2 regions of the Carboxydocella sp. ULO1 genome follow, and region 1 is predicted to be linked to the other one. Evidence: predicted binding sites of a transcription regulator. Region 1 holds the regulator's gene; the other holds the start of a gene.
The links. The regulator HrcA, encoded in region 1, represses chaperone genes, less so after heat shock. The targets are predictions, from matches to a motif close to TGTTAGCACTCNNNNNNNNNGAGTGCTAACA.

Region 1 (4,473 bases):
TTGACCCCTACAAGGGGGTAATCGTCTACTTCCGGGTAGTGCAGGGCACCATCAAAAAAGGTATGAAGATTCGCTTCATGGCCACGGGCAAGGAGTTTGAAGTCACCGAAGTGGGGACTTTCCGGCCTTTCCCGGTGCCGACAGAGCAGCTGTCGGTGGGTGAGGTGGGCTATCTGGCGGCCAGTATCAAAAATGTGAAAGATACTACTGTTGGGGATACTATTACCGAAGCGGAGCGGCCGGCTGCTGAGCCTTTGCCCGGTTACCGCAAGGCCACGCCCATGGTCTTCTGTGGCCTCTATCCAGTGGATAGCGGGGATTATGAGGATCTGCGGGATGCCCTGGAAAAGCTCAATCTCAATGATGCGGCCTTAATCTATGAGCCGGAGACATCGGTGGCGCTGGGTTTTGGTTTTCGCTGTGGGTTCCTGGGGCTGTTACACATGGAGATTATCCAGGAGCGCCTGGAGCGGGAATACGGCCTGACTTTGATCACTACTGCCCCCAGTGTGGTCTACCGGGTTTTTCTGACCAACGGGGAAGTAATCGATATCGATAACCCTACCAAATTGCCGCCGCCTACTCAGATCGAACACCTGGAGGAACCCTATGTCAAAGCCACCATCATGGTGCCCAACAATTTTGTCGGGGCAATTATGGATCTGGCTCAGGAAAAGCGGGGCAATTTCCTCAACATGGAATACCTGAGTGAAAGCCGGGTCATGTTGCATTATGAACTGCCCCTGGCGGAAATCGTTTATGATTTCTTTGATCAGCTTAAATCCAGGACCAAGGGTTATGCTTCTTTTGATTATGAATTCATTGGCTACAAGCCATCCAAACTGGTCAAACTGGATATACTCATCCACGGGGAAGTGGTGGATGCCCTTTCCTTTATTGTCCACAAGGACAAAGCCTACCAGCGCGGGCGGCAGATGGTGGAAAAACTGCGGGATCTCATCCCCCGCCACCAGTTTGAAATCCCTATCCAGGCGGCCATCGGCAATAAAGTCATCGCCCGGGAGACGGTCAAGGCTTTACGCAAAAATGTACTGGCCAAGTGTTATGGCGGGGATATTACCCGGAAGAAAAAGCTGCTGGAAAAACAAAAAGAAGGGAAAAAGCGGATGAAGCAGGTGGGAAATGTGGAAATTCCCCAGGAAGCCTTTATGGCAGTGCTCAGTATTGACCAGAAATAAAAGAGGCCGGGTTTCCGGCCTCTTTATACTTCGGCAATGGCATCAGTGGGGCAATTTTCCAGAGCTTCCCTGGCCTCATCCTCCAGGTCATCTGGCACCTCATCCACAATGGCTTTGGCTTTGCCTTCATCATCCCAGTCATAGACATCGGGGCAGGTGCTGACGCAGGCGCCACAGCTGATGCACAAATCAGGATCTACCTTGACTTTCATGGTCTCAACCTCCTTCGCCTACAGTTTGCCCGAAAGGGGGAAAAATATGCTGGGGGTCTATGTTCATGTTCCCTTTTGTTTGCGAAAATGCCATTATTGTGATTTTTATTCCCGGCCGGCCAGCGGGGAAGAAAGGGAGCGCTATCTTGACCTTGTTTGCCAGGAAACGGAAGCGGCTGTCCGGCAGGTGCCGGAACGAGAAGTGGATACCATTTTCCTGGGGGGCGGTACTCCGGGGCTGCTGGGTCCAGAGGGCATAAAAAAAATTCTGCAGGCTATTGCCGGGAATTTTCATATCATCAATACCGTTGAAATAACTATGGAGACAAACCCCGGGGCAAATAGAGATATCTGGCCGCTAATGGCAGCAGCAGGCATCAACCGGGTGAGTCTGGGTGCTCAGGCGGCCCAGGAGCGACTGTTACGGGTTTTAGGCCGCTGCCATACCTGGCAGGAAGTCCAGAACACGGTGCAGGCAGTTCGCCGGGCTGGCTTAACCAACCTCAATCTCGACCTGATGTACGGATTGCCGGGACAATCCCTGGCGGACTGGCAGGAAACAGTAGCAGCTGCCCTGGCGCTGGAAGTGCCCCATCTCTCCCTTTATGCCCTGAAAGTGGAAGAAAATACCCCCTTTGACCGCTGGGAAAGGGAGGGCAGGATAACCCTGCCGGAAGAAGAGGAATGGGCGGAAATGTACTGGTGGGCCAGGGAAAAACTGGAGACAGCAGGTTACCTGAATTATGAACTGAGTAACTTCGCCCGGCCAGGATTCGAATGCCGGCATAATCTCAAATACTGGCGCCGCCAGCCTTATCTGGGACTGGGGCCGGCAGCCCATTCCTGCTGGGGGAATGTACGCTGGGCCAATCCCGCCAGCCTGGAGGAGTGGGAAGCAGAAGTTCGGGCTCGGGGCTGGAGCGGGCAGCTGGTGGAAAGGCTGAGCGAGAAAGAAATCCTGGCTGAACAGGTTATTCTCGGCCTGCGCCTGGCCGAAGGAGTGGTTCTGACCCCGGAAATTGAGGCAGAATGGTCAACAGTTATAGCTTCTCTGAAGCAGCGGGGTCTGGTCCAGGTTTCGGGAAACAGGCTTAAACTCACGCGGCAGGCCTGGTATATTGCCAATGAAGTGATGGCAGAGTTTATCTAGTACCTTGACATTCCCTGCCCCAGGTGGTATTTTTTAAGTAGTGGCCTTTAGCACTCGTCTGGTGAGAGTGCTAACAACGGGCCTGGCGGAAGGTGATGAGGGATGCAATTGGATGAGCGGAAAAAGCGCATTTTACTGGCGATTATTCAGGACTATATTGCTACCGCTGAACCGGTAGGCTCCCGAACCATTGCCAAAAAGTATGAGCTGGGGGTGAGCCCGGCTACTATACGCAATGAAATGGCCGACCTGGAAGAAATGGGCTATATCGAACAGCCTCATACTTCAGCGGGGCGGATTCCCTCAGACCTGGGCTATCGCTATTATGTGGACTTTTTGATGGAGAAATACCGCCTGGCTGATGAAGACCGGGAATACATCCGCCAGGGGTTTGAAACCAGACGGATGGAAGTGGCCCAGGTGATTCAGCGGACTGGCCAGCTGCTGTCCCAGATGACCAATTATACCACAATAGTGCTGGGACCACAGCTGGGCAAAACGGGGATTAAGCATGTGCAACTGGTACCGGTAGAACCAGGCAAGGCCTTGCTGGTCATGGTCAGCCTTTCCGGTCTGGTACAGAACCGGCTCATCGAGATTCCGGAAAATTTGTCTGCCGAGGATTTATGGCAGATTAGCCAGGTATTGAATGCCAAGCTCCATGGCAAAACCATAGCCGATATTCGCCGCACCCTGTTGCAGGAGATTTATTCTGAACTGGCCCGGCAACGGGCGGTGGCGGAACTGGTACTGGATTTACTCAGCCAGGAGGAGCTTCTGAGCGGGGAGGAAAAGGTCTATCTGGCCGGGATCCTCAATATTCTTAACCAGCCGGAATTTCGCAATATCGAGAAAATCAAGACTCTGTTGTCCCTGCTGGAACAGGAGGAACAGCTGCGCCACCTGGTTCAGCCCGAGGATGAAGGCTTGCTGGTGCGAATCGGGGCAGAGAACCCCATTCAGGTGATGCGGGATTGTTCCATGATCACTGCTACCTATACGGTCGATGGTCAGGTGGTGGGAGCCATCGGGGTACTGGGCCCCACCCGGATGGAGTATGCCCGGGTGATGGCCCTGGTGGAATATATTACCGAAAACCTCTCCCAGATGCTGACCGATTTTTACCGCCGCACCTAGAGCGGCTGAAGGAGGTAAGGCAATGAGCTTAAAACAGCAAGCTGTCCAGGCCACCGAGGTGGATGAGAAACTGGCAGCTCTGATGACCAATGCCAATGCCATCAGGGCCATTGCCGCTGCTGTGGAAGGCACTCTGGGTCCTAAAGGTCTGGATACCATGCTGGTGGATAAATTCGGTGACGTGGTCATCACCAATGACGGCGTCACCATTTTAACGCTGATGGAAGCCAATCATCCGGCCGCCCGATTGCTGATCAATGTGGCAAAAGCCCAGCAGGCGGAAATCGGTGATGGTACTACCACTGCCACTGTGATGGCCGGGGCCCTGGTTGCAGAAGGGGTTAACCAGGTAGTACGGGGGGTGCCGGTCACCAGGGTGATCGAGGGCATCCGGATAGGAGTCAGGGGAGCCCTGGAGTTTATCGAGCAACAGGCCCGCCCTGTACGCAGCCTCAAGGATCCCCTGCTCTATCGCATTGCCTACATAGCCGGACGGGAAAACGAGGATATTGCCCGCCTGGTAGTGGATGCAGCCCGCCTGGTGGGAATCAAGAAATTGAAGGAACCGGGCTTTAAGCTGGCAGATACGATTGTGGCCGAGGAAGGGGCCGATAACCAGGTCTTTTCCGGGGTGATCATCAACAAGGAACCTATGAATGACGAGATGCCCCGGGACCTGCGGGATGTAAAAGTCCTGATCATTGATGATGCCCTGGAACCGGAGGAGCTGGAAGATGAGGCCCTGGCTACTGAGGCCGGTTTCAATCGCTATATG
Region 2 (4,473 bases), on a different contig from region 1:
TGCTAATAAAACCCGATGGCCAAGCCAGGAGAGCTGTTCTGCACAATAGTGTGCAAAACGCTGGGCCTGGAAGCGGGTATCATAACCGATTAGCAAGAGCACACCTTGCCGGTATTTTTGAAAAAAAAAGTTTCCGACAGCAATAATGGCCTGGTGCACATTGGCAAGGATAAAATCTATTCCGATTTCACCGCGCCAACCATCTGTACCAAAGCGGATGGACATAACATCGCCTCCCCCTGCTGGTTACTATAAATTTATTCGCCAGAATTTCACCTTAACACCGCTGTTGTCATATATTACAACACCAGCATGTTGAGAGGAGGAAGGCCTATGTGTCGCCAGGGTATGGCTGACGAATATAAATGCATGCCGATGATGCCGATGATGCCTATGATGCATCATCCAATGATGTACCATCCCATGATGTCCCATGCAATGATGCATCCGATGATGCACGGTCATTCGATGTGCCCAATGATGTGTATGATGCAGATGATGTATATGTATATGATGATGCAGATGATGGCCATGCATCATTGTTCACCCCACTATGGCATGAAAAAACATAAACATCATAGCAGTTAACGGGCTGCCAGGGCAGCCCGTTATCCTCTCTAAATTTGTCTAAAACCAGGAGGTAGGTGACAGCCGTGAAGATCGGAATCGATGCCCGTGCGGCCATCTGGTACCGGGGAACGGGAATTGGTACTTATACTTACCAGCTCTTGCGCTCTCTATATTTAATAAATCGGCAGGAATTCAACTGGCGTTTTTTCTGGCCCGGGGACGAATATCGGGACCTGGACATAGCCAGTGATTCCATTTTTAACTCCATAGAAAAAAACAAGGATAAATTCTGGGAAGAAGTGCATATTCCGGCACGTATTACCGATGAAAAAATAGATTTATATCATGTGCCGCAGAATGGAATTGGATTGCCCAAAGGCAATAGTTGTCCCATGGTGGTAACCATCCATGACCTGATACCATACATTTATCCGGAAACGGTTGGCAAAGGCTATCTAAAAGTATTTTTGCAGGAAATGCCTGGGATTGTAGCCAGAGCTGCCCACATAATTACTGTTTCTGAGTGTTCAAAACAGGATTTGCTCAGGATCTTGAAAGTTCCTGCTGAAAAAATAACAGTTACCTACGAGGCACCAGAGCCAATCTATCGGCCTGTACCGCAAAAAAAAGCGCGTGCTTTTGTCAGTGAGCACTACGGCATACAGGATCAGTACATTCTTTATATCGGCGGGTTTAGCCCCCGGAAAAATGTTAAAGGGTTAATCAATGCTTTTAAAGAAATTCGAAAAGATGTAGGTTATCCAATCAAACTGGTACTGGTCGGTAAACAGGTAAGGGAGTATGGGGATCTGGTAGTATTAATCGAGGCCCTTGGTCTGGAAGAGGATGTTATTTGGACAGGATTTGCTCCGGTAGAGGATTTGCCTTATCTTTATGCAGCGGCTAATCTGTTTGTCTATCCTTCATTCTATGAAGGTTTTGGTCTCCCACCCTTAGAAGCAATGGCCTGCGGAACACCAACTATTGCTGCTAATACATCCTCAATTCCTGAAGTAGTGGGAGAAGGAGCATGGTTGTTTAATCCCTTTGATTCCATGGAACTGGCAGAAAAAATGTATAAATTGTTAACAGATGCAGATCTTCGCCAGGAGCTGGGTAGGAAAGGATTAATGCGAGCAGGGGAATTCAGCTGGAATAAAACTGCGCTGGAAACCATGGAAGTATACAGGAGAGTACTGGGAAAGCGGGGATAGACAATGCAAGAGCAGGCTCCGCTGAAGGTATTAACAGTTCAGGAAGTGGCCCAGGTTTTAAAAACTGATCGGGAAAAGGTGGAAAAATTAATCGCCAGTGGCCGCTTGCCTGCAATGGTTTTGCCGGGGCAAGAAGTTAGAATCAGGGCGGAGGATCTGCTAACTTTTCTCAAAAACGAAACGGCTCAGTATACTGAATTAAAGCGAAAATATCACAGCTATCAACAGGAAAGGCTGGAGAAGCTGGAAAGGGCCTTACAACAGCTAAAGATAATTCCCGAAAAACTCAATCATGGCCTCCAGGGTGAATTGAATCGGGCGGCAGGAGACTATAGCAGAGTACTAGAGCTAAAAGAGGTTTTTGAAGATATTTATAAATTAACCAGAAGAATTTTAAAGACCCAGCAGCGAGTGGAGAGCAGAAAAAGCTCTGATCATGATGATTACTTTCAGCAACTGGAAATAGAATGGCAGGAGTGGGAAAGGGAAATCGAAAAATGGCAAGACCGTTTTTTGACCAGAGCCAAAAAAGCCGGTAAAAAATTAAATTTTGGCCTGGCTCAGGTATATCAAAATTTGGTACAAATTCTAATAAATGAGTGGGACAAAATAAGAAAAGAAAATTTTTAAAGAAATAAGATTGACAGCGAATTATTCCTTGAGTAAAATAGGGTTTGTCAGTCGGGGCGTAGCTCAGTTTGGTAGAGCGCCATCTTGGGGTGGTGGAGGTCGCTGGTTCAAGTCCAGTCGCTCCGACCAGTACAGTGAAACCTAACCCGGTAAATTGTTACCGGGCTTTATTTTTTGTCAGCATTAGAACTGGCCTGTAATTTATAGAAAATAATAGATTGAGCGAGATATTTTAATATATTGAAAAACAAAAACGGATAATGAAAAATTTCCAATCTTGCATTATTTTTTTCCTGTAGTGCTATAATATAGCTGTGTGTTAGCACTCGATGTTGATGAGTGCTAACAAAAAATAATACATAAGGAGGGGTAACATATATGCTGAAACCCTTAGGTGATCGGGTTGTTCTGAAACTGATTGAACAAGAACAAAGAACAGAAAGCGGGATTGTGTTGCCGGACACCGCTAAAGAGAAGCCGCAACAGGGAGAAGTGGTGGCTGTTGGCAGTGGTCGGATTTTGGATAACGGCCAGCGAGTAGAACTGGAGGTTAAAGTTGGGGACAAGGTAATCTTCTCCAAATACGCTGGTACTGAAGTCAAAGTTGATGGCGAAGAATACTTGATTGTCAATGAAAGAGATATTCTGGCTATTCTCTAATATTTACGAGGAGGGGATAATCAGATGGCAGCAAAAATGATCGTTTTCAATTCTGATGCCAGAAAAGCTCTGGAAAGAGGCGTGAACACCCTGGCTGATGCTGTAAAAGTCACTCTCGGTCCACGGGGCCGTAATGTGGTGCTGGAACGGAAATTTGGTTCTCCCTTGATCACTAACGATGGCGTAACCATTGCCAAGGAAATCGAATTGAAGGATCCCTTTGAAAACATGGGGGCCCAGCTGGTAAAAGAAGTAGCCAGCAAAACCAATGATGTAGCTGGCGACGGTACTACCACTGCTACCGTTTTGGCTCAAGCCATTATCCGGGAAGGGATGAAAAACGTTGCTGCTGGCGCTAACCCTATCCTGTTGAAGCGGGGAATTGAAAAAGCTGTTGATGCCGCTGTTGCAGAAATCAAGAAACTGGCTAAGCCCATTGAAGGCAAGGAAGCCATCGCTCAAGTAGCAACCATTTCTTCTGCTGATGAAGAAATTGGTCGCCTCATCGCTGATGCTATGGAAAAAGTAGGTAAAGACGGAGTTATTACCGTTGAAGAATCCAAGAGCATGGGCACTTCTCTGGAAGTTGTCGAAGGGATGAACTTTGACAGAGGTTACATCTCTGCCTACATGGTAACCGACACAGAGAAAATGGAAGCCGTGCTGGAAGATCCCTATATCCTGATTACCGATAAGAAGATTTCTGCGATTAAGGATATTTTGCCTGTGCTGGAAGCTGTTATCCGTACCGGCAAACCGCTGTTGATTGTGGCTGAGGATATGGAAGGGGAAGCCCTGGCAACGATTGTGGTCAACAAGCTGCGCGGTGTTCTCAACTGTGTAGCTGTTAAGGCTCCTGCTTTTGGCGATCGGCGCAAGGCCATGCTGGAAGATATTGCTATCCTGACTGGTGGCCAGGTGATTTCTGAAGAGCTGGGCCGCAAGCTGGATAGCGTTACCCTGGATATGCTGGGCCGGGCTCGTCAGGTACGGGTCAAGAAGGAAGAAACCATCATTGTTGATGGTGCTGGCTCTGCTGATGCAATCAAAGGCCGGATTGCCCAGATTAAGAAGCAGTATGAAGAGGCTACTTCCGAATATGATAAGGAAAAGCTGCAAGAGCGTCTGGCCAAACTGGCTGGCGGCGTAGCAGTTATCAAAGTCGGTGCTGCTACTGAAACCGAAATGAAGGAGAAGAAACTGCGTATTGAAGATGCTCTCAATGCTACCCGGGCCGCTGTGGAAGAAGGGATCGTTCCTGGTGGCGGTACCTGCTTCATCAATATCATTCCGGCCCTGGATGCTGTTCAGGCAGAAGGGGATGAATACACCGGAGTTCAAATCATCAAGCGGGCTCTGGAGGAACCGCTCCGTCAGATTGCCAATAATGCCGGGGTAG

Region 2: the regulator HrcA is predicted to act here: its motif matches at 2,732-2,762, upstream of groES (co-chaperone GroES).

What each region holds. Positions count from the first base shown of each region.
Region 1 is NZ_BDLQ01000012.1:53,547-58,019, forward strand. It holds gene lepA (translation elongation factor 4) at 1-1,199, shown strand, start outside; gene ULO1_RS03205 (ferredoxin) at 1,223-1,411, opposite strand; gene hemW (radical SAM family heme chaperone HemW) at 1,458-2,561, shown strand; gene hrcA (heat-inducible transcriptional repressor HrcA) at 2,664-3,698, shown strand; gene ULO1_RS03220 (TCP-1/cpn60 chaperonin family protein) at 3,721-4,473, shown strand, end outside.
Region 2 is NZ_BDLQ01000101.1:122,055-126,527, reverse strand. It holds gene ULO1_RS11935 (hypothetical protein) at 1-225, opposite strand, end outside; gene ULO1_RS11930 (hypothetical protein) at 334-588, shown strand; gene ULO1_RS11925 (glycosyltransferase family 1 protein) at 654-1,784, shown strand; gene ULO1_RS11920 (helix-turn-helix domain-containing protein) at 1,788-2,414, shown strand; tRNA gene ULO1_RS11915 (tRNA-Pro) at 2,467-2,543, shown strand; gene groES (co-chaperone GroES) at 2,793-3,074, shown strand; gene groL (chaperonin GroEL) at 3,099-4,473, shown strand, end outside.